3 regions of the Agarivorans albus genome follow, and region 2 is predicted to be linked to each of the others. Evidence: predicted binding sites of a transcription regulator. Region 2 holds the regulator's gene; each other region holds the start of a gene.
The links. The regulator FNR, encoded in region 2, switches genes on or off when oxygen is low (the NO sensors DNR and NnrR bind a similar motif). The targets are predictions, from matches to a motif close to TTGATCTAGATCAA.
Positions count from the first base shown of each region.

Region 1: a site for FNR is predicted at 5,287-5,300, ahead of adhE (bifunctional acetaldehyde-CoA/alcohol dehydrogenase). Genes of this name have one in related genera too.
Region 3: a site for FNR is predicted at 6,617-6,630, ahead of K5620_RS11630 (L-lactate MFS transporter). Genes of this name have one in related genera too.

Region 1 is NZ_AP023032.1:1,462,630-1,473,611, forward strand. Features, by position in the region: gene K5620_RS06800 (DUF1127 domain-containing protein) at 259-477, opposite strand; gene K5620_RS06805 (LysR substrate-binding domain-containing protein) at 575-1,525, shown strand; gene K5620_RS06810 (DUF3108 domain-containing protein) at 1,594-2,346, opposite strand; gene adhE (bifunctional acetaldehyde-CoA/alcohol dehydrogenase) at 2,469-5,141, opposite strand; gene K5620_RS06820 (ABC transporter substrate-binding protein) at 5,710-7,338, shown strand; gene oppB (oligopeptide ABC transporter permease OppB) at 7,438-8,358, shown strand; gene oppC (oligopeptide ABC transporter permease OppC) at 8,368-9,276, shown strand; gene oppD (oligopeptide ABC transporter ATP-binding protein OppD) at 9,292-10,266, shown strand; gene oppF (murein tripeptide/oligopeptide ABC transporter ATP binding protein OppF) at 10,268-10,982, shown strand, end outside.
Region 2 is NZ_AP023032.1:2,358,377-2,369,358, reverse strand. Features, by position in the region: gene K5620_RS10885 (amino acid ABC transporter permease) at 1-220, opposite strand, end outside; gene K5620_RS10880 (amino acid ABC transporter substrate-binding protein) at 291-1,316, opposite strand; gene cobB (Sir2 family NAD+-dependent deacetylase) at 1,833-2,552, shown strand; gene K5620_RS10870 (glucosaminidase domain-containing protein) at 2,549-3,307, shown strand; gene ttcA (tRNA 2-thiocytidine(32) synthetase TtcA) at 3,304-4,200, opposite strand; gene uspE (universal stress protein UspE) at 4,281-5,213, opposite strand; gene fnr (fumarate/nitrate reduction transcriptional regulator Fnr) at 5,349-6,095, opposite strand; gene K5620_RS10850 (sulfite exporter TauE/SafE family protein) at 6,164-6,829, opposite strand; gene ccoS (cbb3-type cytochrome oxidase assembly protein CcoS) at 6,813-6,986, opposite strand; gene K5620_RS10840 (heavy metal translocating P-type ATPase) at 6,983-9,370, opposite strand; gene K5620_RS10835 (FixH family protein) at 9,360-9,842, opposite strand; gene ccoP (cytochrome-c oxidase, cbb3-type subunit III) at 9,927-10,895, opposite strand; gene K5620_RS10825 (cbb3-type cytochrome oxidase subunit 3) at 10,892-10,982, opposite strand, start outside.
Region 3 is NZ_AP023032.1:2,523,034-2,534,015, reverse strand. Features, by position in the region: gene K5620_RS11655 (hypothetical protein) at 395-2,023, shown strand; gene K5620_RS11650 (phospholipase D-like domain-containing protein) at 2,170-3,555, shown strand; gene K5620_RS11645 (SRPBCC family protein) at 3,557-4,030, opposite strand; gene K5620_RS11640 (BamA/TamA family outer membrane protein) at 4,356-5,546, shown strand; gene K5620_RS11635 (LysE family translocator) at 5,550-6,170, opposite strand; gene K5620_RS11630 (L-lactate MFS transporter) at 6,703-7,977, shown strand; gene K5620_RS11625 (FKBP-type peptidyl-prolyl cis-trans isomerase) at 8,322-8,804, shown strand; gene K5620_RS11620 (phospholipase D family protein) at 8,810-10,369, opposite strand; gene K5620_RS11615 (YgiQ family radical SAM protein) at 10,535-10,982, shown strand, end outside.

The DNA.
Region 1 (10,982 bases), 900 kb from region 2:
TGGAGTGAACAAGTTTTATTAGCTTAAAAGTCAATAGTTGAAAGGCCTAGGTAAAGCTTAGTTACATCAACACCTTAGTATTAGTAGAGGCTCGAGAGCTTTTTAGCGTAGTTAGTAAGCAAGCTATTCTTCATCAAAAAGATTACTTAGAGCGAGTTTAGAATAGGGGCTATTGCTTGCTTCAAGTCGCACTAACAATTTACAGCTAGGGCTAGTCAAGCTTTGGCAATACACCCCTATTGATCGGTTTAAGTGGCGCTAAGACTGCCAAAATGATTTCTCGGCTTCTCGTAATGCATCTGCTCTACTCACCCCAATGTCTTTTAGTAAATAGTCGGGAAGCTTAGCTAATTCACGACGGCTTTTTCGGCGCGCAAATAGCATATCCAATTTACTAAGTATGTTGCTTAAGTTTAGTTTAGGTGATGTTAAAGCTTGGCGTGGTTGGCTTGTTTTTGTTTGGCTAATAATGTTCATAACAAATCTCCTTTGGGCTGCTTACGGTTAAAAAGTACGCTATATTGGAGGTCAGTGACAAACGACTTAAATTGACTCTTAGTTAAGGAAAACTTAAGTGAGTGACCGAGTGCCTCCCTTGCAAGGGCTTTATTACTTCTACTTGGCTGCAGAAATGGGCAGCTTTAAAGCAGCTGCAGAAAAGTTATTTGTGAGTGCAGCGGCTATGAGCCAACAGATCCGTCAGTTAGAAGAGAGAATTGATGTGCAGCTGTTTGAGCGTCAGCATCGTAGAGTAGTGTTAACCGCTGAGGGTGAAACCTTGCATCATTACGCTAAGCAAGCATTTAGAACCCTACAGGACGGTGTTCGCCAAGTAAGCCTTGATCCCGATCCAAACAGCATGTCTTTGTCGGTGTTGCCGTCTTTTGCCCAGCATTGGCTAGTGCCTCGTTTAGGTGGGTTTAGCCAACTACACCCAAATCTATCGGTAATGCTAATGCCAAAAAATAGTTTGGTAGATTTTCGCCAAGATAGGGTCGATTTATGTGTGCGTTATGGCTTGGGAGATTATCCAGGTTTACATGCCGCTAAGCTAATGGATGATCATCTTTATCCAGTTTGTCATCCATTGTATTTAGAGCAACATCCAGAGGTGTGCTTAAACGATTTGAGTAAACACACGCTGATTGATGATGCGAGGCCTGATATGAATTGGCAGTATTGGTTAGAGCTAGCAGGTTTTAATTCTAGCGTGCCTAAGGCCAATTTATTGTATCAAGGTGCTCATGTGGTGATTGAAGGCGCGCTAGCTGTTCAAGGTATCGCTTTAGTGCGGCACAGCTTGGCGTGGAAGTATATCCAACAAGGTTTACTGGTTAAATTGGGCAATGTAGAGGTAAAACCTCGTTATCGTTATTATTTGGTAGCGCCGAAGCCTTATTTTAAACGAGATAAAATTAAGCAGTTTAGTGAGTGGATTAATCAGCAAGCTCAGCAGTTTTGGCTAGAGGGGGAGACGCAGCGAAGCAAAAGCAAAATTGTTAACGCGCCACTAATAAAAAATTGAATACAGCTCTATCTGCAGCAGCAAGCCTTGTGATTAACAAGGCTCTATAATTGCAAACGCTAGGCTGGTTAGTTACTAAGCTCTGCTTCGTTGTTAGCGGCTTGCTTAGCTAACATTGGTTTTTCTGGTTCAACAATATCAATGCGGGTGGCCTCTAGGGTAGCCCAGCTTTTACCGTTGCGGATAATTTCTGCTTTAACCAAGTGATAATCTAATTCAGGCGCTAACCATAGCCAGGTGCTGCGGCCTTCTCGTTTTTTCTGCTCCACTTTTAGCGCTTCAAAAGTACCGAGTATGGTTTCTACGGTTTCTTCGGCGACGACGGTGAAGCGATAGTTATCCACTTCATCAATCACATTGTAGTGGTAGTCTAAATCTTTTAAGCCTTTCTTTAAGTCGTTTTGTAATTGCACCGAGAAGCCTGCTGCATCCATTAATTGGTGCACGTTGTCTGGTGCTTCAAAATGGTGCCTTTCACCATCAACATCAACGATTAAGCCGCCTTTACGGTCTGGGTGGCCGGTAACTCGTGTAGTGGAAAATAGGTTACTTTGTTTAAGCACAAAGCCTAAGGTTTTTACATCTTGTTGGTGATAGGTAAAGCGAGATGTATCGTCGTATTTCAGGCCGCCGGCGAGGGCTGTACCAATACTTTTAATTTGAAAGGTATCGTTACCCAAATCAATCAGTTGGCGATAGCCTTTGGCAATGGGGATACCTTTAAAATCTGCGCGGTATTCGGCCTCAAAGGGCAGTACCTCAGCAATACTGGTGGTGGCTACTAACAAAGCTGAAAGTGCTATAGCTTTTGAATACGACATAACATTAACCCCAAACATCTTCGACAAATTATAGCCGCCATAGTATGACAAAGCTTAGCGCGAAAATGAAAATAAAAAAAAGGCTCCGTAAAGGAGCCTTAGTATTCAGTGCTGTTTAGTGATTAAGCTTTTGCTTTAGTCGCTTTTTTAGCAGCTGGTTTTTTAGCTTTTTGAGACTCAGCTTCTGCACTATCTGCTGCTTCGGTGTATGGACGACCGTAGTAAGAATCAAGTAGAACTTGTTTCAGTTCAGCAATTAGTGGGTAACGTGGGTTTGCACCAGTACATTGGTCATCAAACGCGTCTACCGCTAGTTCGTCAACTTTAGCTAGGAAGTCTGCCTCGTTCACGCCTGCATCTTTAATAGATAGAGGAATGTTCAATTCAACTTTCAACTCGTCTAACCAAGTTAGAAGGGCGTTAAGCTTAGTTTCAGTGTTACCTTCACGGAAGCCTAAGTGCTCAGCAACTTCTGCGTAACGAGCACGTGCCTTAGGACGGTCGTACTGAGAGAACGCAGTTTGTTTAGTTGGCGTGTTAGTCGCGTTGAAACGAATGGTGTTAGTTAGCAACAATGCGTTAGCCAAACCGTGTGGTACGTGGAACTCGGCACCTAGTTTGTGAGCCATTGAGTGACACACACCTAAGAAAGAGTTAGCAAACGCGATACCAGCGATAGTAGCAGCATTGTGTACTTTCTCACGAGCTACTGGGTCAGCTTTACCGTTTTGGTAAGAGCTTGGTAAGTATTCTTTAAGCATCTTAAGTGCTTGCAGAGCTTGACCGTCTGAGTATTCGTTAGCTAGTACAGAAACGTAAGCTTCCATAGCGTGAGTAACCGCATCGTAACCACCGAAGGCACATAGTGACTTAGGCATATCCATTACTAGGTTAGCATCAACAACAGCCATGTTAGGCGTTAGTTCGTAGTCAGCTAGTGGGTATTTCTGACCAGTAGTGTCGTCAGTTACAACCGCAAACGGAGTTACTTCTGAACCAGTACCTGAAGTAGTAGTAATACATACTAGTTCAGCTTTTGAACCCATTTTAGGGAACTTGTAAATACGTTTACGGATGTCCATAAAGCGCATTGATAGGTCTTCGAAGTCAGTTTCTGGGTGCTCGTACATTACCCACATGATCTTCGCAGCATCCATTGGTGAACCACCACCAACAGCAAGAATTACGTCTGGCTGGTAGTTGTGACAAGCTTCAGCGCCTTTCTTCACAATAGACAGAGTAGGATCTGCTTCTACATCGTGGAATACTTCAACTTCCATGCCTTTCTCTTTAAGGATGGCACGTAGGTCGTCGATGTAACCGTTGTTGAATAGGAAGTTATCAGTAACAACCATTGCACGTTTCTTGCCATCTAGGTCGTCCATTGCGATTGGTAATGAACCACGACGGAAGTAGATTGACTTAGGTAGTTTATGCCACAACATGTTCTCAGCTCGCTTCGCAACAATTTTCTTATTGATAAGGTGTTTTGGACCCACGTTTTCAGAAATCGCGTTACCACCCCAAGAACCACAACCTAGCGTTAGAGAAGGTGCTAGTTCGAAGTTGTAAAGGTCACCAATACCACCGTGAGAAGAAGGCGTATTGATAAGAATACGTGCAGTCTTCATTTTGTCGCCAAAGTAAGCGATACGGTCAGCGTTAGCGTCTTGGTCTGTGTAAAGTACAGACGTGTGACCAACACCACCGATGTCTAATACGATACCAGCTTGGCGAACAGCGTCTTCAAAGTCTGTCGCTTTGTAAACACCTAGAGTTGGAGATAGTTTCTCGTGTGAGAACTCGTCATCGTAAGATGCTTCTAGGCCTTCACCGATTAAGATCTTAGTTGCTTTTGGTACAGTTACGCCAGCTAGCTCAGCAATTTTGTATGCTGGTTGGCCAACGATTTTAGCGTTAAGCGCGCCGTTAATCATAAGTACTTTACGTACTTTATCTGCGTCTGCTTTGCTTAGTACTGCTGCGCCGTATTTAGCGAAACGAGCAATTACTTCGTCGTACTTAGATTCAACAATGATAGCTGCTTGCTCAGAAGCACAGATAACACCGTTATCAAAAGTCTTAGACATAAGAATAGAAGAAACAGCACGTTTAACGTCTGCAGTTTCGTCAATTACTACTGGCGTGTTACCAGCACCAACACCAATTGCAGGCTTACCAGAAGAGTAAGCAGCTTTAACCATACCTGGACCACCAGTTGCAAGAATTAGCGCGATGTCTTCGTGCTTCATTAGTGCGTTAGATAGTTCTACAGAAGGAGTATCAATCCAGCCAATAATGTCTTTTGGCGCACCAGCAGCAATAGCAGCATCAAGTACTAATTTAGCCGCAAAGTTAGTTGCGTTTTTAGCACGTGGGTGTGGAGAGAAGATACAACCGTTACGCGTTTTAAGGCTGATTAGCGCTTTAAAGATAGCGGTAGAAGTTGGGTTAGTGGTTGGTACGATGGCACAAACAATACCTACTGGCTCAGCGATAGTAATAGTACCGCCTTCGTCGTTACGTTCGATAACGCCACAAGTTAGAGTATCTTTGTATTTGTTGTAGATGAACTCAGAAGCGAAGTGGTTTTTGATCACTTTATCTTCCATTATGCCCATGCCAGACTCTTCAGCCGCCATACGAGCTAGTTCAATACGTGCTGTAGAAGCAGCGAGTGACGCAGCGCGGAAAATCTTGTCCACTTGTTCTTGGCTGTAAGATGCGAATTCAGCTTGCGCCGCCTTCACTCGAGCAACCATTGCGTTTAACTCATCAATATTACCTACAGGCATCCTGTTCTCCTCATTTAAACTAAAACTAATTAGTAAACCAACACTGATAGTTCAATCCGCCTCAGTATAGACCGTAAATCACCGTTCCAGTGGTTTAGTAATTAACTTTCACCAGCAATTATAGGTAGCCCTTTAGTGGTACAACTTGATCCAGATCATGTGTTGCTAAGTTACAAATGTAAAAAAATCACGAAATATTTTCGGCTAATTTTACAGAATCAATCAGTATTCAGGCAAAAAGTGTAAATTTTTTACCAATTTTGCTACTCCGATCAAATTTGTAGTTTCTTCTCAACTTATCTACGTTAACAGTAAGTTTTGACGTATTTTTTAGATGCTAGCTTAACCTAGTGAATTAACAATAAAAACCCAATAATTCTTGAGAATAATCAGGAATCTTCACCAATAAAAGGCAACTTATTATTTGTTGTTTCTTTGATTCGGGTGTAGCATCTGGCGTTGATGTGCGTTTTATTAGAATATTGTACTGATTTAATATTCATGTAAAGTGAATGGAAATTTCACAAACGGCCTAGTTATAGCCAAATGTGTCAATATGGAGATGAAAATGAAAACTGCTAAAACTTTAGCTGCCAGCCTCGTTAGTGCTGCGATCCTAAGTTCTTTCACCACTGCCTCTTTTGCTGCTGATGTTCCTGCTGGCGTTAAGCTTGCCCCGGTACAGGAACTTGTACGTGGTAACGGCACCGAGCCTGCTTCCCTAGACCCCCATAAAACCGAAGGCGTGCCAGAATCTAATGTGATTCGTGAGCTACTTGAAGGTTTAGTAAATCAAGATGGCGACGGAAACCTGGTACCTGGCGTAGCAGAATCTTGGGAAACTGAAGATAACCTTACCTTCGTATTTCACCTTCGCAAAGATGCAAAATGGTCTAATGGCGATGCATTAACCGCCCACGATTTTGAATATAGTTTCAAACGCGCAGTTGATCCAAAAACTGCAGCGCCTTATTCGTGGTATCTAGAAATGACCACCATGGTAAATGCAGCAGACATTATCAATGGTAAGAAAGACGCCTCTGAATTAGCAGTTAAAGCTCTTGATGACTACACCTTAGAAATTAAACTAGAGCAAGCTCTGCCATACTTTGTTGCGATGACGTCGCACACTACGCTGAAGCCAGTGCACAAAGCTACTGTTGAAAAGTTCGCTGATAAGTGGACTTTACCAGCGAACTTTGTGGGTAACGGTGCTTACAAAGTATCTGAATGGGTAGTGAATGAAAAAATTGTTATGGAGCGTAACGAAAACTACTGGGATAACGACAAAACTGTTATCAACAAAGTGACTTACCTACCAATTGAAAACCAAGTTACTGACATGAACCGCTTCCTAGCGGGCGAAATTGACATGACTTACGAAATGGCTAACGAGCACTTTAAGCGCATGCAAAAAGAGCAGCCAGATTCGTTAAAAGTAACGCCTTACTTATGTTCTTACTACTACGGCTTTAACAACAAAAAAGCACCATTTGATGATGTTCGCGTACGTAAAGCTTTGTCTTACGCGATTGACCGTGACGCAGTAGCTAAGTTTATCGTGGGCAAAGGTGAGCTACCTGCTTACAACTTTGCACACCAAAAAGTGGCTGGCCTACAAGTAGATACGCCAGATTACGCTACTTGGTCGCAAAAAGAGCGTAATGCAAAAGCTGCTGAGCTACTAGCCGAAGTAGGTTACGGTAAAGACAAGCCTCTAGAGTTTACCTTGTTGTACAACACTAGCGAAAACCATAAGAAGATCGCTATTGCAGTAGCTTCTATGTGGAAGAAAACCCTTGGTGTTAAAGTAAACCTAGAGAACCAAGAGTGGAAAACCTTCCTAGATAACCGTCGTAACGGTAACTACGATGTAACCCGTGCCGGCTGGTGTGGTGATTACAACGAAGCGTCAACCTTCCTATCGTTAATGCAGAGCAATAACGGTAACAATGATCAGTTCTACAACAGCCCAGCTTACGATGGCTTTATGAATGCAGCTATGTCAGCGGTTGATGATGCTGTTCGTGGCGATAACTACCGCCAAGCAGAGGCACAACTTGCTCAAGACATGCCGCTTGCTCCAATCTACCACTACGTAAATGCGCGTTTGGTTAAGCCAACAGTTGGTGGCTACCCAATGAACAACGCCGAAGACAAAATTTACACTAAAGATCTATACATTATTGCCAAATAGTTGATGGTCTTTTGTAAGGCACCTTATGCTTAAGGTGCCTTATTTTGTTGTTAGCTACGCTAATTCAATTACAGCAATAAACATAAGCTGGAAAATCGAATGATTAAGTTCATCTTAAAACGAATGCTAGAAGCAATACCTACGCTGTTGGTATTGATTACTATCACCTTCTTTATGATGCGTTTTGCCCCGGGAAGCCCATTCTCTGGTGAGCGCTCACTTCCGCCTGAAGTCTTAGCCAATATCGAGGCTAAGTACGGTTTGGATAAACCAGTACTGGAGCAATACTTCTCCTACTTAGGCAACTTGGCACAAGGCGATCTTGGGCCATCATTTAAATACAAAGACTACACCGTGAATGAACTTGTGGCGCAAGCCCTGCCGGTGTCAGCAAAAATCGGCTCTATTGCCTTTATCTTTACAGTGTTGATGGGAGTGTCTGTAGGCACGCTGGCAGCATTAAAACAAAATACCTGGATGGACTTTAGCATTATGTCCACGGCAATGGCCGGGGTGGTGATGCCCTCCTTTGTGCTAGCGCCCACCTTGGTTTATATCTTTGCAATTAAGTTGCAATGGTTACCCGCAGGGGGCTGGAACGGGGGGCAGTGGCAATACATTATTCTACCCATGTTGGGCATGTCCTTGCTTTACGTGGCCTCGTTTGCGCGGATTATGCGCGGCAGCATGATTGAAGTATTAAGCTCTAACTTTATCCGCACCGCCAAAGCGAAAGGTTTGCCATATCGTTACATTATTGTGCGCCACGCGCTGCGCCCAGCTTTGTTACCAGTAGTGTCTTACATGGGCCCAGCTTTTGTTGGCATTATTACTGGCTCGGTAGTGATTGAGACCATTTTTGGCTTGCCTGGTTTTGGTAAGTTGTTTGTGAATGGAGCGCTTAACCGAGACTACTCCTTAGTATTAGGTCTCACCATTTTAATTGGTACCTTTACCATTGTTTTCAATGCGATTGTAGACATCTTGTATGCCTTCATCGATCCGAAAATTCGCTACTAGGAGGCTGCAATGTTAGATAACAAACAAAACAGCGACGCTATTAGTGAATTCGCAGATAAGTTAGAAATTGAAGGCCGCAGTTTGTGGCAAGATGCGCGTATGCGTTTCATGCGTAACCGCGCTGCCATGGTAAGTTTAGGCATATTGGTATTCATCACTTTGCTAGTGATGTTTGGCTCTCATCTTAGTGAGTTTGCCTTTGACGATACCGACTGGGGAGCCATGCACCATGGACCATCTATTGAAAGTGGCCACTATTTTGGCACCGACTCGTTAGGCCGAGATATGTTTGTTCGTACTTTATTGGGTGGACAAATCTCGTTGCTGGTAGGTGTGATGGGCGCTTTTGTCGCGGTACTTATTGGTACCCTTTATGGCGCTACTTCGGGCTTTTTAGGCGGCACAGTAGACCGAGTAATGATGCGTTTGCTAGAGATCCTCTACGGCATTCCGTTCATGTTCTTTGTAATTTTGCTGGTGACCTTTTTTGGCCGCAATATTTTCTTGGTGTTTGTTGCCATTGGCGCAGTGTCTTGGTTAGACATGGCGCGTATTGTTCGTGGCCAAACCTTAAGTCTTAAAAACAAAGAGTTTATTGAAGCTGCCGAAGTGTGTGGGGTATCCAAATGGAAAATTATTACCCGCCACATTGTGCCTAATGTATTAGGCATTGTTGCTGTATATGCCACGCTGCTAGTACCACAAATGATTCTTACCGAATCGTTTTTAAGCTTCTTAGGTTTGGGTGTACAAGAGCCAATGACCTCGTGGGGCGCTTTGTTGCAAGACGGTTCGCAAACCATGGAAATTGCCATTTGGCAGCTATTATATCCAGCTGCATTTATGGTGGTCACGCTGTTTAGTTTTAACTATGTAGGCGACGGTTTACGTGATGCCTTAGATCCAAAAGATCGCTAAGGCAGGGGCAGAGTAATGAGTTTATTAAATGTGAAAGACCTTCGTGTAGAGTTTTCTACCCCCGAAGGCAGCGTAACCGCAGTGAACGATTTAACTTTTTCACTGGAAGCAGGGCAAACCTTGGGTATTGTTGGTGAGTCTGGTTCAGGTAAAAGCCAAACCGCTTTTGCCTTAATGGGCTTACTGGCAAAAAACGGTACTATTAGCGGCGAAGCCTTGTTTAACGGCCAGCAAGTTCTTAACTTGCCAGAGCAGCAGTTAAACGCCATACGCGCCGAGAAAATCTCGATGATTTTCCAAGATCCCATGACCTCGCTAAACCCTTACATGAAAGTGGGTGAGCAGCTAAAAGAGGTATTGCGTTTACACAAGGGTATGAGTAATCGTGAAGCCCACGTGGAAGCCGTTCGTATGCTTGACGCAGTTAAAATGCCAGAAGCTGAAAAACGTATGGCCATGTACCCCCATGAGTTCTCGGGTGGTATGCGCCAGCGAGTAATGATTGCTATGGCTTTGCTGTGTAAACCACAGCTGTTAATTGCCGACGAGCCAACTACGGCCTTAGATGTAACGGTTCAAGCGCAAATAATGACACTGCTAAACGAACTGAAGAGTGAGTTTAATACAGCAATTATTATGATTACTCACGATCTCGGTGTAGTTGCCGGTATCTGTGACAAAGTATTGGTTATGTACGCTGGCCGCACCATGGAATATGGCACGGCTAAGGAAGTGTTTTATCAACCTAGTCATCCGTATACCGAAGGTTTGTTAAAAGCGATCCCACGTTTGGATACCGAAGGCGAAATATTGCCGACTATTCCGGGTAATCCTCCTAACTTACTTAAGCTTCCACAGGGCTGTCCGTTCCAGGAACGTTGTCATAGAGTGAGCGATCACTGTCGCCAGCAAAGCCCTGAACTAAGCACTTTTGCTAATCAGCGTCAGCGTGCTTGTCACAATGATTTCCACTTAAGCGGAGGCCAATAAGATGAGTGATAAAGCCTTATTGCTAGATGTAGTGGATTTAAAAGTCTATTTCAAAATTAAAAATGCCAAAGCCCTACCTTGGACACCAGCTGCCACCTTAAAAGCGGTAGACGGCGTGTCGCTTAAGCTATACCAAGGAGAAACCTTGGGGGTAGTAGGTGAGTCGGGCTGTGGTAAGTCTACCTTCGCCCGTGCGGTGATTGGTTTGGTGCCAGCCGAAGCAGGCAAGGTAGTGTGGTTAGGGCAAGACTTAACCGAGCTTGATCAAAAGAATCTGCGCGAAAAGCGCAAAGAGATTCAAATGATCTTCCAAGACCCGCTAGCATCACTAAACCCAAGAATGACGGTTGGCGATATTATTGCCGAGCCATTACGTACTTTTTATCCAAACCTCAGCAGGGCTGAAGTAAAACAAAAAGTGCAAAAAATGATGATGCGGGTGGGCTTGTTACCAAACGTAATCAACCGTTATCCGCATGAATTCTCGGGTGGTCAGTGTCAGCGTATTGGCATCGCCCGAGCGTTAATCCTTGAGCCGAAGATGATTATTTGTGATGAACCTGTATCGGCGCTCGACGTATCGATTCAGGCGCAGGTGGTTAATCTGCTTAAAGAGCTGCAAGCAGAAATGGGCTTAAGCCTTATTTTCATCGCTCATGACCTTTCGGTAGTTAAGCACATCTCCGACCGCGTATTGGTTATGTACTTGGGTAACT
Region 2 (10,982 bases):
GAATAATGCCGAAGCCTGCGGTTTGGTTCATGAAACCAAAACCAGTGGTAATGCCACGTTGTTCTAAGTTGAAAAGCGCGTTACTGATGATGTAGTAGAAGAAGCCAATAACACCGATAACGACAATAATTTGGAAAACTAGCGCTCTTACGTTGGGATCAAACCAGATCTTACGAAGACTATTTGCTGAGTTATCCTTTGAGGAAGGATGAGCAGCCATATAATGTAACCTAGTAATGTAGGATTAAAACGAAGAGAGCAGGGCAAGCCCTGCTCTAATAAGGTAGAAATTAACGAATTGGTGGAGCGTATTGGAAGCCGCCATCGTTCCAAAGGGCATTAACACCACGTGCAATACCTAGAGGAGAACCTGCACCAACATTTTTCTCAAAAGACTCGCCGTAGCTACCTACTTGCTTAACAATGTTGTAGCCCCATTTGTCATCTAGACCTAAACCTTTACCCTTAGGACCTTCTAAACCTAAGATACGACGAACGTTAGGGTTAGTAGATTTAAGCATGTCGTCTGCGTTAGCCGAAGTTAAGCCATACTCTTCAGCATTGATCATCGCAAATAGAGACCACTTAACAATGTTTAGCCACTGGTCGTCACCTTGACGAACAACTGGGCCAAGAGGCTCTTTAGAAATGATTTCTGGCAATACCATCGCGCTATCTGGCTTAGCTAGTTTAATGCGCAGTGCATAAAGTTGAGATTGGTCTGAAGTAAGAACGTCACAACGGCCAGCTTCAAAACCTTTAACTGTTTGGTCTGAAGTATCAAATACAACAGGAGTGTATTTCATGCCGTGCTCACGGAAGTAATCCGCTAGGTTAAGTTCAGTAGTAGTACCTGATTGAATACAAACAGCAGCGCCGTCTAATTCTTTAGCTGAAGAAACACCCAGCTCTTTACTTACCATAAAGCCTTGGCCGTCATAATAGTTCACACCAGCAAAGTTCAAACCTAATGAACTATCGCGTGTTAGCGTCCAAGTAGTGTTACGAGAAAGAATATCAATTTCGCCTGATTGAAGTGCAGTAAAGCGCTCTTTCGCAGTAAGGGGAGTGTATTTAACTTTAGATGCATCACCTAAAACGGCTGCAGCTACTGCGCGACATACGTCAACATCAAGGCCTTGCCAGTTGCCGTCGGCATCTGGGTTTGAGAAACCTGGTAAGCCAGTACTAACGCCACATTGTAGGAAACCTTTACTTTTCACATTGTCTAACGTTCCTTCAGCAGCGCTTGCGTTAGCAGCAAATGCTAGAGCAACAGCAGCAACTGCGGCTTTAATATGCGTGTTTTTTAACATGTTTTCTTCCCTGTACAGTTTGTCTTCTATTGTGGGGTATATCACTCGAAAAATTTGCTTGAGTGCTAATTTGAGCCAATAACAACATAAACATTCAAATATTGGGTGTCAACATTATTGTAACACCGCAATCGCGGTAGAATGCCGAATAACTGACCACTAGCGCAAATCTATTCAATATAAATGAATATAGTATCAAGCCGCTTAAGTTTTTGGCTTATCAAGTTTTTGTTGCGCTAGATCAAGATTAGCACAGCTAGCGATAATTCCCTGATTTAGTTACCTTAAAAGTGCTAAAAGCGAGATATGTCGCAAAAGTTAGATTTTGAAACGTAGTATGGAAGGAGAAACTAGATATTCTACTTTATGTCGAAATTCCTACTGGCTAGTATGTTAACACTTAGTTACAAACAGGCGTAAAATACTGTGTTACAACTTAAGTAGGATGGGGTCTTATGCTGACTTATTATATATTTATAGTAGCTTCTACCTGAAATTGAAGAAAAGAAGATGAATATGAAAAAAAATGTCATTGTTTTAACCGGCGCCGGTGTTTCTGCCGAGTCAGGCATCCAAACATTTCGAGATTCTGACGGGCTATGGGAAAAGCATCGAGTAGAGGATGTAGCAACACCAGAAGCTTATCAACGATCTCCCGATTTTGTTGACCAGTTTTATAATCTACGCCGTAAGCAGCTACAAGACGGAAATGTTCATCCTAATCCAGCCCACTTTGCTTTAGCAGAACTTGAGAAACATCAAGACATCGAATTGTTGGTTATCACCCAAAATATCGATGACTTACACGAACGTGCAGGTAGTAAGAATGTGTTACATATGCACGGAGAGTTACTAAAAGCACGTTGCCCAGTCAGTAACCAGACAACTGTGTGGAAGGAAGACTTAGGTAGTGACGTGTTGTGCACTTGCTGTCAATTTCCGACGCGGCTTAGACCTCATGTAGTTTGGTTTGGCGAAATGCCAATTGGTTTAGATAGAATTTATCACCAGCTGAACCACTGTGATATATTTATGGCGATCGGAACATCTGGTCATGTATTTCCTGCTGGAGGTTTTGTTCACGAAGCGGCAAGTCACGATGCGCGCACTATAGAATTAAATCTTGAACCCTCAGAAATGCAGAGCGAATTTGGCGAACGCTATTACGGCCCAGCCAGCGAATTAGTACCCGAGTTTCTTAGTGAACTCACTTCAGAACTAAGAGTTAATAATTGAAAAGAATAATTTTACCGGGATTGGTAGCAGTGTTTTTAGTTGCTTGTGAACAATCCCCAGAGCAGCAAGCTCAGTCACAAAGCTTACCTCCGCTGCACGAAATTGAAAATGTTCAACAAAAAAAGCAAAGCTTTACAGACTTCATCACTCCACTAATTGAAGCAAGCAACAATAAAATATTGCAACAACGCTCAGAAGTGGAAGCTATAGCCGCAACGTTAGCTAAGAGCTCAAGCCTTTCTAACAAACAAAAACAGACACTAAGTCAGCTCACAGAGCTCTATCGAGTTGACCCATCGCTGGATGAACAATCCCAAATTCAACACTTATTAGTTAAAGTAGATCTTATTCCACCAGCTTTAGTACTTGCACAGGCAGCAAATGAATCAGCTTGGGGAACGTCGCGATTTGCCCGTGAAGGTAATAACTTATTTGGGCAATGGTGTTATAAGAAGGGCTGTGGTTTAGTTCCTTTGAATCGAAACGATGGGGCTAACCACGAAGTAAGAAAGTTCGATAGCGTGTATGAGTCGGTGAGTGTGTATATGAATAACTTAAATAGCCACCCAGCATACAAAGGTTTCCAGCAACAACGAAATCTGGCACGCTCTAGCGGAGAATTAAACGCAATGGAACTAGCTACTCAACTGAGCAGTTACTCTGAAAGAGGCGAAGCTTACGTAGAAGAGTTACAGCAAATGATGAGGGTTAACCAAAACATTTGGCCAACCCGAACACCGATTATCGCAGGTTAAAGCTCAACAACTTGCACAATACCAGCTTGGCTTTGTTGGCTTGGCTGGTCTTCTAACTCTGGCGCATCAAAGCCAATATCACCACCATCAATAATTCCACTATCTCGATTTATTGATTTAAAGTCGAATTGTTGATGGTCGAGTAGGTGTGAAGGAACTACATTTTGGACCGATCTAAACATCGATTCGATTCGGCCGGGAAAACGCTTTTCCCAATCGTTAAGCATTTGCTTAATCGCTTGGCGTTGTAGGTTTTCTTGGGAACCACAAAGGTTACAAGGAATGATTGGAAAGGATTTCAGCTCTGCATATTTTTCCATATCGCTTTCTTTACAATAAGCCATAGGGCGAATAACTACATGTTTGCCATCATCGCTAACCAACTTCGGTGGCATGGTTTTAAGTTTGCCTCCATGGAACATATTCAAAAATAAAGTTTCTAATATGTCGTCTCGGTGATGGCCTAAGGCGATTTTGGTCGCTCCTAGTTCAGTGGCTGTTCTATACAAAATGCCCCTACGCAAACGCGAACACAGTGAACAAGTTGTTTTCCCTTCTGGTATTTTGTCTTTAACTATCGAATAAGTGTCTTCTTCTACGATTTTGTATTCAATATCTAAGCCTTTTAGATATTCAGGCAAAATATGCTCTGGGAAACCCGGTTGTTTTTGATCTAGATTGACAGCAACTACATCAAAGTTTATCGGAGCATGGGCGCGTAGGTTTAATAGTATGTCTAGCATTGCATAACTGTCTTTACCACCGGATAAACAAACCATTATTTTGTCGCCATCTTCAATCATGTTGTAGTCGGCAATAGCTTGTCCAACATGACGTCGAATTCGCTTTTGTAGCTTGTTGTGGTTGTATTGTTGTTTTGCTGTAACTGACATAGTGTGTTCCCAATAAAAAAGCGGGGCTATTATATAACCCCGCTTTGCTTAAGCAATGTTTAACGTCAGTTTAGCTTTATCTATTTTTGAAAAGGACTGACAAAATTTTGCGGTTTAAGCGCCAATAAATCGCAGTCTAATTGGTCGATAACGTGTTCAGCGGTATTGCCAATAAGTGCAGCACTAAACCCGCTTCTACCTGAGGTACCCAAAATAACAATTTCTGCATCTATCTCGTTTGCTACTTCAGGGATTACATCGTCAGGTAAACCTTCCTCAAGGTGTGTGGTGACCACTTGCTCAAATTGTTCTTCAACAAATTTGTTAAGCGCGGTTTTATGAAACTCCATGACGTTCTTATTGTACTTAAGCGGATCAAAGTCTGGCAGCTCTATCGCAATATTTACCGGTGCTGCAGGATAGGCAGTTACCACATGTAAATTTGCGTCTAGCAACTTACTTAGGTCTTTTGCTTCGTTAGCGATTCGCTCGTTTAATTTGTGGTGCTCTTCATCTTCTGCTCCTGCGTGGATCGCAGCAACAATTTTACCCTCGGTTGGCCAGTCATGTTCTTTTACCATTAACACTGGAGTGGGGCATTTACGCAAAATATGCCAATCGTTCGGGGTAAAAATAATCGACTGTAAAGTAGGGTGCGGGTGTGTCGCTTTAACGACTAGGTCGTGACCAAAGTCGAGAACTTCTTCAATGACACTTTCGTATAAGCGATTGTTCCAAACTACTTTGGTTTCTATTTCTATCCCAGCAGTGTTTGTTGCAGCTATTACTTCATTTAGCCAAACATTACGTTCTTCTATCACTCCTGAACGCATAGCTTCGCGCTCTTCTCCAGATAACATGGATGTCATCTCGTAAGAAAAGTCGTAAATAGTAAGTAGAGCTTTGATTTTTGCTTTGTCTTCTTTCTGCGCAAGAAAAACAGCACGAGACAAGGCCGCCTGGGTGTCGTGAAGAGGGTCGATGACCACTAAAATATTACGATACTTAATCATAAAGCAGCTCCTAGAATCTTCTGGAATAGCTACTTAACTTTAGCTTAATTTGGTAGGAATAAATTAGATATAGTTAACACTGACCTAGATTTCTTTCGATAGATTGATGTAAATCAGGTCAGTGTTATTAGGTACTTAGCTTTGTTTAGTACCAGCTAGTTGGCGTAGTGCATCACGATCAGTGATTGAAATGTATTTACCTTTTACTGCAATCATATCTGCTTTTTGGAAACGACCAAGTAAACGGGAAATGGTTTCTACAGTTAGCCCTAAATAATTACCGATATCACCACGAGTCATAGTCAGACGAAATTCTCTTGGAGAAAAACCTCGCTCCGAAAAGCGTTGTGATAAACCGTAAATAAAGGCAGCTAAACGTTCTTCTGCATTCTTTTTGCTTAGTAGCAAAATCATTTCTTGGTCTGCAACAATTTCATTACTCATTAAGCGCATCATTTGACGGCGTAACTTAGGCATTGTGGCAGACAATTCATCCATGGTGTCGAAAGGAATTTCACATACCATTGATGTTTCAAGTGCCTGAGCAAAACTAGGGTGCTCTTGGCTGTTAATGGCATCAAAGCCAACTAGGTCGCCAGCTAAGTGAAAACCGGTGATCTGTTCATCACCTTGTTCAGTAATGGTGTAGGACTTAATTGTACCTGAGCGAATGGCGTATAAGCTTTTTAGCTTATCGCCTGCAGCAAATATTTCTTCGCCTTTCTGAATAGGCTTTTTACGCTCGATAATGCTATCTAAGCGATCTAGCTCGGTCTCATTAAGAGAGAAAGGGATACATAACTGGGCGATACTGCAATCTTGGCAGTGAATTTCACAACCACCAGTTTGGATTCTTTGACTAGCTTTTGGGTTAATGCTCATACTCAAACTATGCTATAGGAGTTCGAGGCAATTCTACTCTTTATGTAATAAATTTTCTAGATCTATTGCTACAACAATGTAACAACTTGGTAGATCCCTAAACTCAAAACACTCAGTCCAGAACAAACTTGTAATACGCGATTTGTCATTAGTTTAGTTAGTTGCTGGCCCAGTAATACGGCTAACAGCATCACACTAAACGTACCTAAACCAAAACTAAACATCACGCCCGCTCCGTTTAGCCAATGAGCCTGGCTAGCACTTAATACCAATGTTGAATAAACCAAACCGCAAGGTAGCCAACCCCATAACATGCCTAATGGTAAACTGGCTGCTGGGTGTTGCAGTGCCAACATCTTACTTGCTTTAGGCTGCACCTTTGACCACAAACCTTTGCCAAGTTGTTCCACTGGCGTGAGAATTGACCACCATCGAGTAAGGTGGATACCCAGTAAAATGAGCATTATCGCTGCGAACCATTGTAAAGCTACTAGCATATAAAACGATTGATGAACTTGGCTAATTGCTTGTATGGAACCAGCAACAATAGCGCCGGCAATAGAGTAGCTTAGGATCCGACCTAGGTTAAAACCGATACTTACTAAAAGTTTATTGGAAGAGTTATTAGCACGAGAACCTAGTATGCATGCGATGCCGCCACACATTGCTATGCAGTGTGTGGCGCCTAATAAGCCGGTGATAAAAGCTGCTACAAAATCAGTCTGTAGGATCATTGTCTTGTTTGGTTTTGTTCTTATCATCAAACAAAATGTTGATACCTTGGCGGTCTAAATCTTCAAATTGTTCGCTTTTAACAGCCCAGAAAAATATACCAATTCCTACACATACAAAGATCAGGGCGATGGGGATCAAGACAAATATAATACTCATTGCTTGTTTAACCTTAAGGAATTAGTGAGTACCGCTAAAGACGATAATGACATACCGATAGCAGCCATATAAGGAGTAACAATTCCAGCCACTGCTAAGGGCAATATTAAGGCATTATACCCTAAGGCCCATGCGAGGTTTTGAGCAATAATCTTTTTAGTCTTTTTGGCGAGATCCATGGCGGTGAGCAAAGTAGAAAGCTTGCTACCCAACAACACAGCGTCAGCACTTGATTTAGCGATGTCGGTGCCCAAACCCATAGCAACCGAAAGCGGTGCGGCGGCCAAAACTGGACCGTCGTTTACTCCATCACCAAGCATTAATAGGTGGGGGGAGTTTTGCGTTTTAGTTTTAACTACTTCGAGTTTTTGTTGGGGTAAAGCGCCGCTAGCAATGTCAGTGATATGTAACTGTTTTGCAACATATTCCACCTGCGCGGAGTCATCCCCAGTTAACATAGAAAGTGAAATATCTCGCGCCTTTAAACCCTGTGAAAAACTAACAGCGTCCTTTTTAATGGTATCTGAAAGATAAACCCTAGCAGCCAACTTATCTTCGACCATTAACACCAACTCGAGCATTCCGGCTATTGGCTCAGCAGCTTGACCACAAAAGGAAGCTTTACCTAGTTTCAACTTTTTACCGTCTACTTCTCCACTCAAACCTAAGCCAGTATGGTGCTCAATATTAGTTGCAGCGTAACCTTGGTATTCGCTGAAGGCATTAGCAATGGGATGGGAGCTTTGTGCTTCTAGAGCACCAATCAGATTAAGAGTTGTTAACTCATTAACATCGCCAAGGCAGTTCACTTGTTTAATCTGTAACTTGCCCTCGGTAAGTGTTCCTGTTTTATCAGATACCACAGACGTAACTTTGGCCAAACTTTCCAACACGTGTCCCCGTTTAACCAATAAGCCTGTTTTTGATAGTTTGTGTGTAGCTGCAGTTAGTGCTGCTGGGGTTGCTAAAGATAAGGCACAGGGACAAGTAGCAACTAAAACCGCCAAGGTAATCCAGAACGCATCTTCTGGTGAGTGAAAATGCCAGTAGGTGTAGGTAAGTGCAGCAATCACCAACAAACCAAAAACAAAGTAGCGAGCTACGCTATCGGCTATTGTTGCTATCTTAGGTTTTTCGCTTTGAGCTTGCTCTTGCAAACGCATGATATTGGCAATAAAGGTGTTTTGAGATACCGCTTCAACTTCTAAATGAACGGTTTGTTCATGGTTAATGGTGCCGGCAAAAACCTGATCACCTAGCTTCTTAGTGATAGGCAATGATTCGCCGGTAAGCGAAGACTCATCAAATTCACTCTCACCAAACACAACTTGTCCATCGGCAGGTACTACTTCGCCGGGTAAAATCACGATAATGTCTGATTGTTTAAGCTGGCTCGCCGCAACCTTTTGTTGCTGACCGGTCTCATCAATTTGCATGGCTAACTTAGGCACTAGCTTAAGCATATTTGAACTGGTTTCGCTGGCCTTGCGTCTTGCTCGCAATTCAAGAAGTCGGCCCAGCAATAACAAAAATGTGAACATGGAAACCGATTCAAAATAAACTTCACCGGTGCCGTTTATCGTGGCGTAAAGCGACGCACTATAGGCGCCTAATAATGCAATGGAAACGGGCACATCCATATTTAGCGTTTTAGCTTTAAGGCTTCGGTAAGCGCCAAAATAAAACGGCTGTGCAGAGAACAGTAATACTGGCGTTGCCATAATTAAGCTCACCCAACGAAAGTAATCTCGATAGATAAGCTCCATGTCCTCAAACAGGTCACCATATAGAGCGATAGCAAACATCATTACTTGCATGGTGGCCAAGCCGGCGACACCCAATTTGAGTAAATGACTGCGGTATAACTTTCGATCTATCTCTTCTTGTTTATCAGTTTGAAAGGGGTTGGCGTTATAGCCAAGCTTATGAATACTTTGTAGTAATTGACTTAACTTTACTTGCTTATCATCCCACACAAGCGTCGCTCGCTGGGTGGTCGAGTTGACATGAATTTTTTGAACACCTGGAATATGTGATAATTGTTTTTCGATTAACCAAGCACAAGCGGCACAGGCGATCCCTTCGATCGAAAGTAAAACTTCCTTGCTGTTTTCATTTTGTGCAACAAACTCTAGTTGAACACTTTCGTCATCATACTCCAACATTTTAACCAAGGCGTCTGGTACTAAGCCTTGAGCACTTGGCGCGGCAGCGGTTCTATGTTGATAATAATCTTCTAAGCCACTTTCAATAATTGTTTGCGCAACGGCAGCACAACCTTGGCAACACATCGCTTGAGAGCTACCAAGAATTGAAACATGCAGATTTACGCCTTTGGGAATAACTTCGTTACAGTGGAAACACAGGCCTTGATTACTTGCCATCGATTTCTTCTGCGTTGTATAGCGGTAGCTTTAATTCTTCCTGCAGTCTCCAGGAATCATCCATAGGACTAATCCGAATAAACCAGCGGCCAGACTCATTTAAATCATCGCCAAAGCGGTATCGACCATTTGCATCAGCAGTAACGACATAACTGCGGTCATTTTTAGCGAGGGTTTTATGTGCTAATTCAATTTTAAGTGGTTGGTTCTTTAGAGAGTCAGGCAGAACCATATCTAATACCAAACCATTATTGGCAGGTGAAACCGCTGCTTTGATCCCCAATTGTTCAGCTTTTTCGATTAACGACAAGTCAGCGTTAATTGCTTTACCTTTTTTATAGTAAGACTCAACAACCATATCGTTGTTGGTTGTAGCAGCTATATAAAAAGTAAACAGGCTTGCAACCACCGCTGCCATAGGTAGCGCGATTAAAAACCACGGCCAAAATTGTTTATACCAAACTTGTTGCATAACAGCATACTTCCATTCACAAGGGGGGCTTAAATATAACAAAAAAAAGCGACGCATAGGCGTCGCTTTTTATAAATTTTAAGTCTATTCGCTCTTAGAAAGCTGATATACGTAGGCGGAAATAAGCTGGATCTTATCTTCTCCTAGAATATCCTTCCAAGCTGGCATTACACCATTACGACCATAGCGAAGGGTTTCTTCAACTGCACGGCGTGAACCACCGTATAACCAAATACCATTGGTTAAATTAGGTGCGCCAAGCGTTTGATTACCGGTGCCGTCGGCGCCGTGACAAGCTGCACATACTGCAAAACGATTTTTACCATTGGCGGCATCAACATCGTTTACCTTACGGCCAGATAAGCTTAGAACATAGGCGGTAACTTCTTTAATACCGTCATCACCTAATACTGCTTCCCAACCAGGCATTTGGCCTTGACGACCGTGCATAAGGCTAGCTTTAATCGCTTCGCCACTTCCACCATATAACCAATCTCCGTCGGTTAAGTTAGGGAAGCCTTTGCCACCTCGAGCCGAAGAACCATGACATTGCGAACAGTTTTGTAGATACAAACGTTGGCCAATTTTAACCGCCGCTGGATCTTCAGAAAGCTCCTCTACACTTCGGTATTCGCCAGACTCGTTGTACGCAACTTGACGGAAAACTTCACCAAATCGAGCATCAGCTTTATCAAGTTCACCTTGGTATTGGTTGGCAACATTGCCGTCGTAAGCAGCTACACGCTCTTGACCTTCTGCAATGCTCTTAATACCCATTTCTGAGCTCTTCCAACCAAGGAAACCTTGCCAGTTACCTAAGCCAGGGTAGGCCGCTAAATAAACCAACGAGAAAACAATGGTAATAATAAACATATAAGACCACCACTTCGGAAGAGGGTTGTTTAACTCCTCGATTCCGTCGAACTCGTGGCCCATTGATTCACCTTCTTTTACGCCGGTGTTGTTCTTATTACATGCCCTTAGCAGCAAGAAACATCCTGCGATGCTGCCTAAGGTTATTACAGTAATCCACACGCTCCAAAATGTGCTCATTTTTTCTGTGCTCCTTCAAATTCCTTTGTCGGGCTAGTTTCAGGCTCGTCGGCAAAAACCAAGTTTGCAGCTTCAGCAAAATCCTTT
Region 3 (10,982 bases), 160 kb from region 2:
AAGGGCCCATAGCTAGCATTAATCTTATTAGGTTACGTTTTTGTGGTGCTGTCTTTGCAGCCTTCATCGATGCTCTTTTGAGTATCTAATCCGAACAAGGATGTTGGGTGATCTTGTCTTTATCTAGTTAACTATCCGGCGTTATCTCTTTTGTTAAAACCTACAAGCTCGATAGTTCGCCAGGTATTGGATAAGGCTAATAATTAAACTGAGGATTCGATCCATCATCACTGATTAACGCCTTAATCTTGCCTCTTTTATTCTACGACCATCAGCAGAGCGGGGAGTCGTTGCCAGCTCTATTAATTCGTTGACCTAACGTAATAGTTAGATAGGGACGTTTGCTTATACGTTTCGTTGATAAACCTTTTGAGTTTTTCAATTTGGAACTGTAATGACAACACTTTACAACACAACACCACGCTCTTGGATAAAAGCAGCATTACTATCTAGTTTCATGTTTTCTGCAACTGCATTTGCGGAACACGAAGATACCTCTAACTTAGAGAATGCAAATGAATTTAGCGAGTTGCGCGATCTAAATATTCCTGAACATCTTCCTGGCTTGGCCTTAAGTGATTTAGGACAAACTGAGCACTTTGTTGAGCACGTAACAAAAAGCTTTACAGGAAAGCATGGTACCGAAACAACAGAGTACTTTTTGGTCCATAGTACCGACCTTAAAGGCCGCATGAATCTGAACATTCGTTACAAAGAAGAAAGCCTAAAACACAGAAGGGGCTTATTAAAAGAAATCGAGAAGCTGGCGATGACAGAATACAAGTTGCGCCAATACGCGAGTACCTACGACAAAAGTTCGTTGCAGGTTGACCAGAATAACGATGGTAGTGCGACGGTGAGTTTTAACTACTCAAAGTTTGCGCTGCCACAAGACTTAGCATTTTTCCGATTTATGCAAGTGAAAATGACGGTAAGAAACGGTTTAGTGAAAGAAATGGTTATTACCAATAATCAACCGTTCAAACACGATCTAGGAAAAGTAAACAAGTATCGCCAGGTACTTAAACTTGAAGTGCTAGATACCGGTGAGTACGTTATTAAACACAAAGAGGTAAACGCAACAGGTACATGTAAAGGCCATGCTTGCGAATTAGACATGGAAATCAAACCGGTCGCGTTTTACGACAATGCTGCGGGAGCCATTATTAAGGATCAGCAGTTACTTTCAGAGATGTCTGATCCCCGTGTTCGCGAAGAAAACGTAAAATTAGAAAATGTTCTTCCATTTTTTGGCGATACGTTACGTAGAAAGGGCATCGATTTGCCAAAACCTTATGGGTTTTCTATGGCTTACCGTGGTCAAGAGACTAACTTCGATTTTACCAGCTTTAGTGTTTTTGGTTTAAGCCCAGCACTTTTAGAAACTTTCTTTGACCCAGAAAAAACTCATGCGGTAGTAAATACCGAGAGCTTTACCCTTCGTGGGGACGCCTACATCTTGCCATTTTGGAATGTATTTGGCTTGGTAGGAAAGCTAAACGTAGATGCCGATGTACAAGCCCATTTTAAAGGGATCGATCAGTGTATTGGTCTGGTGGTTGGAGACAAGTGTTTAGGTGAACACATTTACGTTCCATCGGGTGATTTTAACGTTCCAATTCACCTTCAATATGACTTACTTGGTGCAGGCACCACCTTGTCTATCGGATATAAAAACTTGTTTGCCTCGCTAACTGGCACTGTAACCAAAACCAAAATGAATGGTGCAGATGATTGGGGTGGCAGTATTTTTACCGCGCAACCGATGCTTGGTTACCAGTTTCAGCAACAACGAGCTCAAGTGTTTATTGGTGCTGAATATCAAGGATACGATGACTACATGACAGGTACTGTACGTTTCCAAGGTATTGAAATGGACTATAACGTAGGTATTCGCAGTCAACGTTGGGCTGGCCTCATTGGCTTTAATAAAGAGCTAGACAAAAACTTCAATATCACTGGCATTATTAATGTGGGTAAAGACCGCACAGCTGCCACCTTAAATGTTGGTTACCGTTTCTAAGTATTGTTGAGCAAGGAAGCTCGTTTAAGTTCTCTATCTTCACGTTTAAATTTAGGTTCCTTATGCACTCTATTAATCAATGTGTAGCCAATCTAGTTTCTAACTTTTGGCAAATTAGGTCGTTGGTGGTACTAGGATTATTTTGTATGTTAGCGGGGTGCTCAAGTGCACCACCGCCAATAGCTGAAGACTTAACCAGTAACTGGCAGCCCGAGACTGTGCCTGCTCAAGTCTATTTAATACCAAATGGGAAAGAGGCGTTAGCTCATCGCATAGCGGCAGTTCGAAACGCTAAGTCTTACGTTTTACTGGAGTATTTTACTTGGGACCACGACCTCAGCGGTGCCTACTTATACCGAGAGCTGAGAATGGCTGCCGACAGAGGTGTAAAAGTAAAGTTAGTTCTTGATGACCTACTTGAATTTAATGATATGTGGTTAAGAACATTGGCCGCTCACCAAAACATTGAAATACGCATTTTTAATCCTTTTGAAGCGCGTCAGCTGGGCTGGTTTAGCCGCATGTTTGATTTTCAGATCCATAAAAATAAACGTAATCATCGCTTACATGAAAAGCTACTGCTAGTGGATGGTGATTTAATGATTACTGGTGGGCGCAATATCGGTGATAGTTATTTTGAATACAGTAAAAAAGCAAACTTTTTCGATTTGGACTTATTGGTAAAAGGAGCTGTGTTAGCGGCCTTTGAGAAAAACTTTAATCAGTTGTTTCAGAGTGGGAGTGCGGTTGATGTTCAGACCTTAGTGGGGAAACCAAGGGCAGAAGAGCGCGACTATTTTTTAGCGGGTTTTACCGAGCTTGCCAACAAATACCCATTGCAGCTAGCTGCGATTGCGGGCAGTGTATTAGCTATCGCTGAACCAGAATACACTTCTGTTGAAGCGACCGCTTTGTTTGATTCACTTAATAAACTTGAAGACAAACAACCTTATCATCGAGAGCGGTTGTCTAAAACTATTCAGCAGAAGCATAAGCAGATTGACCAGCTTGTTATATCTACACCGTATTTATTGCCTAAAGCCGTTGGAGAAAGTGATATACAAAGGTTCAAGCAAGCTGGTGCAAAGGTAACAGCAATTACTGCTGGTAAAACGGGCAGTGATTCAGCGTTTGTTGGAGCGTATTATTCCCCCTATCGAAAACAGTTATTACAACAAGACGTTAAACTCTATGAGTTTGCTCCAGACAAAGAGAAAGGACACGTTAAGCATTATTACCACGTAAAAGCGTTGGTTGTGAATAAGCAGTGTAGTTATGTTGGGTCCTCTAATTTTGATCCGCGCTCCGATCATCTTAATCTCGAGTTCGGTTTGTACCTATGCGGAGAAGGCTTTGCTGAACAGTTAGAAGACTATCTGTTCCAAGATCGCGATACCCATTTGTGGCAACTTGGATTGACCGAGAAAGGAAAGACTATTTGGCAGCAAGGAAAACAACAGCGCATTAAGGCGTCAGGGAGCAAAATAAGCAATGCGATATATCGCTCGCTGGGTTTAGTTTACGACCTCTAAGTTAACGGGCTTGTTGTTGCAGTTCTTCAAGCCAATGTTGATGATAGCTATTAATTTGCTTGGGAAGAAAAAACTTAGTGAGCCAGCTTATTCCATTACGTTGGGTTGTCTCAGTAATAATTGAACAGCCGTCTGCTTGGCAGTCTAACTTCCAAGCATGGTACATATCTATACTGCCAGATTTGCCTTTCCAAGCAATTTTTTTGTTAGGCACAAATTCGACCACTGTACATTCGAATTGAAGCTTTTTAGTTTTCCAAAGAAAGACCGTGCCTTTTTCTAACTCTAAGCCGTTACCGTTTAACAGCTGCACAGAGGTCGCTTTATTCTTCCATGTTGGCCAACACGGTGCCTTAATCAAACATGCCCAAACTCGCTCTGCAGGGACTTTGCTGGGCACAGCATTTTTAACATGAATTTGCGCGTTTCGAGGATGATAGTAATCTGGCCAGTTAATCTTTGTTTCCTTGAACATTCGCTTCACCATAATGAGTAAACAAGCAATATCGACATAAAGGAGCTTACATTTATATATTGTAGCGCAGGGTGTAACTCGCTTTTGTTTGGTTCGCATATATTGCGTTTTTACTATGTTTACGAGTGAACCAACTTTCTCCAACTAAGCATAAAAAGTACACCTATCCAATAAGTTATATCGATACAACTTTGACGGATTTAGTCCTACAAACAAGATTTAGCACTACGCCAAAGTAAGCTTAAAGTAGCGTAATTCCTTCCAAAGCTGAATTTGTCAGTTTTAGAGTTAAACAAACAACTAAGTAATTAAACAAAGGTTATTAATGAAAACTACATGGGCGGCGATGGCGCTGTCGGCTTTGTCTATTAGCATTTATTCAACCGATAGCACTGCCTCATATTTTGACGAAGTTGATGGAAAGTTTGATTTGGGCCATCACCTTGCAGAGAATGCCTATGGCTTTTTGCCTATTCCTATTCTAATAACTGAACCTGCTGTTGGCGCTGGTGGCGGTGCTATGGGGCTATTTCTTCATGAAACTGAAGAAGAGAAAATAGCCCGTAAGAAGCTAGCGATGTCATCACTAGATGGTGGTGCACAGTTGATACCCTCGGCAATTACTTTAGTGGGAGCAGCAGGCACCGAGAATGGTACTTGGTTTGCTTTTGCTGGACATCGACATTCATGGATGAAGGATTCAATCCGCTATACCGGTGGAATGGGCTTGGGGAAAGCTAATCTGAATATTTATAAAGATCTGTCTTTAGGTGATTTTACTAAAAGCATGCAGATTGGTACTAAAACCGAGGGCGCTCTAGCCCTGCAAAAGCTTCAGTTTCGTATCGCTGATACTCCTCTGATGTTGGGTGCTAAGCAAATTGTAGGAGTAAGCAAAGTAACGTTTGATACTGGTAACTCTAACGCGGATAAGCTGCTAAATGGCTTGTTAGGCAAGGTGTGGGGGGATGAGTCGATCACTTCTGGTCTAGGTTTTATTGCCGAATACGACACCAGAGACAATATTTTTTACCCAACTAGGGGGTATAAACTAAACGCAGATTACATGATTTATGATAAAAAATTGGGCAGCGATTGGGACTACCAAAATTTGAATGTGGATGGAGAGGTGTATCTTCCATTAGGTAGAAAATGGAACCTAGCTTTTGCTGGCAATTATCAACTCTTTAGCTCTGATGAATTGTTTTTATCACCCACAGCTCGACCTTATATAGGCTTGCGAGGGGTATCCGCCTATCGGTATCAAGGTGACGAGATTCATACTATACAATCACAACTTACTTACTCGATTGATCACCGTTGGACTATCTCGGCTTTTTATGGTGCAGGACAAGCTCTGCAGGAAAGTGAGTTAGCAACAGATGAAAGTGTACAGTCTGTGGGCGCAGGCTTTCGTTATCAAATCGCCCGAAGATATGGTCTTCGCTTAGGGATGGATTTTGCCTACAGCGGCGAGGAAAGCGCAGTGTATTTCCAAGTAGGGAGTGGTTTTTAAACACTAGGTGGATACTAACCAAATTCCCACTCCAATCATGAGTGTTCCGGAGATGCGGTTTAACAAGCGTACATTGCCGCTTTTGTTTAAGAATAACCGTAAGGTTTTTCCACCGGTTGCATAAAGAGTCATACATACAAACTCAGAAATTAGAATTATGCCCACCAATACACTCAGTTGCAGGGGAAGGGCTTTGTCCGCTTGGATGAAAGGCGGTAACAGTGAAATCATAAAGGCCCAACCTTTAGGATTGGCTATTGCTGTTACCAGCCCCTGTGTGGCTAATTGCCAAGGGCTAATTTGCGCTTGCTGTTCAATTTTTTCGGGTATGGCCATCTTTCCGCGAGAGCGCCACATTTGGATCCCTAAGTAACCAAGATAGCTGCCGCCAAACCATTTTAACAAGGTAAACACGTCTGGGTAACGCAGCATAATTGCAGCAACACCAAGTACTGCAAGCACCGCAACTATGCCTACTCCTATCATTTCACCTAGCATCATCCAAAAGGTACGGCGCAGCCCAATGGTCATGCCTAAAGTCATCGCTAGCGTCATACACATGCCAGGTGTAATAGAAACGAAGAAGAAGGTAGGGATAAAGATGAGTAGGGTAGACAGATCCATGGAGTAACCAACAGCATTTTTCAAAGGCTACAGTGTACTCTTTTTATTTTTAGATAAAAGTTGCCAGAACTATTCGTTGTTTTTGGTTAGTTGTATGGCTGCAAAATTTGGCGGCGCTGATAAATGCCTGTTAAACGCGGTTTGCTTTGGTCTAGAGACCATAAAATTAGCTCTAACTCTGCTTTTTCTCCCCAGTGGAAGACTAGATAGAATTAACAAAAGAACAAATAGTTAGCCAAGATTAAGGAGAGAAAACCACGTCATTTACGCGCATGATTATTCACTAACTGTGGTGCGTGTTTATTTCGTGGTTTTGGTGTGGCAAAGGTTTTTATTCTTATTGTGAGGTTCGATTGATCTTGTTGGTAATATTATCATTTGCCAAAGACTGTTTTTTGAACTGTGTCACTAAGCTGACTTGAATAAGCACTTGACTGTAAATTGAACTGATTTAGGTCAAAAATGCTTCAGATCTAGCGTTCTACAGTATAAGGACAATAAATGGATTTAATGTTCTTACAAGGAGTAGGTAATGAAAAACCGTTGGCTTATCGCAGCATCGGCCGTTGGGCTACATGCCTCTATCGGCTCGGTATACGCGTTCAGCGTATTTAAGAAACCCCTAGGTCAGCTGTTGGAGTCAGCGACCAACAATGAAATTGCTTGGACCTTCAGCTTTGCGATTTTCTTCCTCGGCTTATCCGCAGCGATTATGGGGCACTTCGTAGAAAAGAATGGTCCGCGCAAAGCCGGTATGCTCGCAGCTACGTTTTTCGGTGGAGGCTTGTTAATTGCGGGTTTTGGCGCCTATATTCAAAACCTTTATCTAATTTGGCTCGGCTATGGTGTGTTAGGCGGTATAGGTTTAGGGATTGGATATATTACTCCCGTATCTACCCTCGTTAAGTGGTTCCCGGATCGTCGTGGTCTTGCCACTGGCTTAGCGATTATGGGCTTTGGCTTTGGCGCTATGGTAGCAGGCCCGGTGTTTAACTTTATTATTGAAACCTTTACCGTTGAGGGCAATGGTATTGCTTACACTTGGTGGATCACCGGAGTTGTATATCTAGTTATCATGTTTGCTTCTGCGTCTTATTTAGAGCGGCCACCACAGGGTTGGATGCCAGATGCAATGAAGGCTGCGGTTGAGTCAGGTGAAAAGAAAGTTTTAGAGGATTTAACCCAACTAACAGCTAACGAAGCGGTTAAAACTGGTCCCTTTTATGGCTTGTGGGTGATGATGTTTATTAACATTTCCTGTGGCATTGCGGTTATTTACGCGGCCTCACCCTTGGCTCAAGAGAGTATTGGATTAAGCCCGGCGGAAGCTGCTGGTGTGGTTGGTCTAATGTCGCTGTTTAATGGACTTGGTCGAATTGCTTGGGCTTCATTATCCGATGTACTTGGTCGCCCAAATACCTATATGATTTTCTTTTTAATTCAGATTGTTGCCTTCTGTTTGCTGCCAAACATTACCAGCATCATTTTGTTCCAGGTTGTTCTATACACTATTCTAACTTGCTACGGAGGCGGCTTTGCAACGCTGCCTGCCTTTATTGGAGATCTATTCGGTACTAAGGAGCTGAGTGCGATTCACGGCTATGTGCTTACCGCGTGGGCGCTGGCTGGTTTGGCTGGCCCACAGATCGCAGCTTACGTTAAAACAACAACTGGCAGCTACGAGATGACGCTTTACATTTTTGCTGGTGTATTTGTTATCGCCCTAATCGCGTCTTTGCTGATGAAGTCTTACATGACCCGCGCGCGTGCTGAAATGGATGTGGCAGCGCAAACGGCTCACGCCTAAGCCAACATTGCAGTAACGGTTATGAAAAGGGGGCTTGTGAGCCCCTTTTTTAGTCACTAAAGAGTGTGGTCGCCATTAGACAAAAGAGCTTATTCAGATTGGGTGCTCTTGAGTCTATAACTTCATGGCTGTGTTTGGTAAGCGGTATGAATTCATATCTTTAGTGGGAATTTCCGATAGCTTGTTTCTTATCAAACTGAACACATTTACAAGGTTTCAAAGAGCCGCAAGTTGCCAGTTAGCACTATTTTGATAAATGAATCCTAGATAGTAATTTTGTTTCTGAAGCTTTAGAATTGCCCTGTTAGCAGAGTTCTGCATTATTTTTAACCAAGGAATCTTGAATGATCATTGCAAAAGACGACGTTGCCGTTTTTGAATACACTGTAACCGCTAATGGCGAACAACTTGATACTTCCGAAGGCAAAGAGCCTTTGGCAATTATTGTTGGCCATGGTCAGTTAGTACCTGGCTTAGAGCAAGCGCTAGTTGGCAAGCAGGTTGGCGACAAGTTTGATGCAGACATTGCTGCCGAAGATGCTTATGGCGAGCGTAACGATAACCTTGTTCAAGCTGTGCCAAAGAGTATGTTTGGTGATGTTGAAGTAGAAGTAGGCATGCAGTTTCGCGCTACTACCGACGAAGGTGAGCAATCAGTAATTATTATCGGCATGGAAGAAGACGAAGTAATTGTTGATGGCAACCACCCATTAGCCGGAATCGATTTGGCTTTCTCAATTGAAGTGACCGAAGTTCGTAAAGCGACTGAAGAAGAGTTAGCTCACGGCCATGTTCACGCTGCTGGTGGCTGTGGTCACCATCACTAAGCCTGCTAGAGTTGGTCTTCTATTGGTAGAAGACCAACTATCCAAGCTTGAAACTTTCGCCATGCGCTGGCTTTAGGCTCACTATCGTAGCGTGTTTCAGCTTGCTCCCTAAACGTTTCTACCCACTCTAATTGTTGCTTGTCATCTAGCTCTAGCAAATAGCTTTTAAATGGCAGTTCGTCATGCACTGCGTTAAACACTAGGTATGCCAAATTGGGGCAGGTGAGTAACAAGCCCATTTCGGTATTTAGATTGATAGAGCGTGGATCCCAATTAAAAGAGCCAATAAAGAGCTTTTCTTCATCAATTACAAAAACTTTGCTATGCAAACTTGCCCTAGAGGCACCTTTACCAAAAAAAGCTAAACGTTGTTTTTGCTTTGCATCCGGTTTTACTTCATAAAGAAATACATTCCCTTCTACCAAGCGTTTGCGATACTTTTTGTAACCAGAGTGAACGGCTGCAACATCGGTTGCTGCAAGCGAATTGGTAATCACACTTACGTCTATGCCTTTGTGGGCAAGTTCTATTAAACCTGAGGTACCTTCTTCGCCGGGCACAAAATAAGGAGAACTAAGTAAAATACTTTGCTCTGACTGCTCAAGTACACGGGCTAAATTTGTAGATACGTCACTAGCAAAGTCGCCATCTTTATTGGGATGATCAACTAGTAGCCTGCCGTCACACCAATATAGATAATCGCGAAAGGTTTTATCTTCGATTAATTTTGCGTAACGCAAATGAGCAACTACAAAGGACTTAACACTGTTTTTAAAAATCTGTTGTTCTAAACGGCGATATTGAGCTTGTATATCTATTTGCTTGGTATTTAAGGATTCAATGGGGTAGCTTCGAATGTTATTCCAATAGAGATCAAAGGCTTGATTTACTTCATCGACTATCGGCCCTAAGGCAATGGCATCGATATCAGAGAACTCTAGATCATCTTTAGCGCTAAAGTATTCATCGCCGATATTGCGTCCGCCTACTACAGTAATTAGGCCATCAATAGTTAGCGATTTATTGTGCATGCGGCTATTTAAACGCTCAAAGTCGCCCACCATGTTTGTTGCTCTAAAGGTGCGGTCGTAAAATGGGTTGAAGACCCTTACTTCGATATTGTCATGCAAGGCCATGGCTTTGAGAACATCGTCGTAATTGGAGGTATTAATGTCGTCAATTAGCAGGCGAACCCGTACCCCTCGGTCAGCAGCCCCAATTAAGTTACCGAGAAAAATGGCTCCCGTCATGTCTTCTTTAATCATGTAATACTGCGCATCAATGCTTAGTTGCGCTTCTTCAATTAACGCAATTCTAGCGGCAAAGGCACTTATGCCATCAGACAGAACCGCAATGCCATTTTTACCTGGTTGATATTGGGTAATTTGATTTACTTTGAATTGATTTTCGGACTCGACACCGGGCTTAATGGTGTAGCTTGGCTGCTTATATTGTTGAATTAGCTCGTCAGATGGGCGCTGGGCACAGGCAAAAAGCAGTTGGCTTACAAAAAGTATTAAAAGTAGGTGAGCGCTAGGCCGCTGCAATTCCATATGCTTCTTCAATAAGTAACTCGCTAAATACTAAAAGAAATTTTAGGTTATTTGTGGTCATTTAGCTAGCGAGTTGACAGAGCTAGAGCGTGTAATTGTTAACTTGCTGTTAATCCGTTTCCTAGCAACTAAAATAACGTATATAATGTCGCGCTTGATTTTACGAGACCAATTTTTATGCAAACTGCGCCAACTCTATTTAAACCTGAAACTTGCGTGAATCGTCAGCGTGCTGCTGCGCCATTCTTACCTATGTCACGTAAAGAAATGAAAACCTTAGGTTGGGATAGCTGTGACATTATTTTGGTAACCGGTGACGCTTACGTTGATCACCCTAGCTTTGGCATGGCAGTTATTGGCCGTATGTTAGAGGCCAAAGGCTTCAGAGTTGGGATTATTGCTCAGCCGGAGTGGACCAGCAAAGATGCCTTTATGAAACTAGGCAAGCCCAATTTATTTTTTGGGGTAACTGCTGGCAACATGGATTCGATGATCAACCGCTACACAGCAGACAGAAAGCTACGTCATGACGATGCTTATACGCCAAATAATGAAGGGGGTAAACGCCCCGATCGCGCCGTAATTGTATACTCACAACGCTGTAAAGAAGCCTACAAAGATGTGC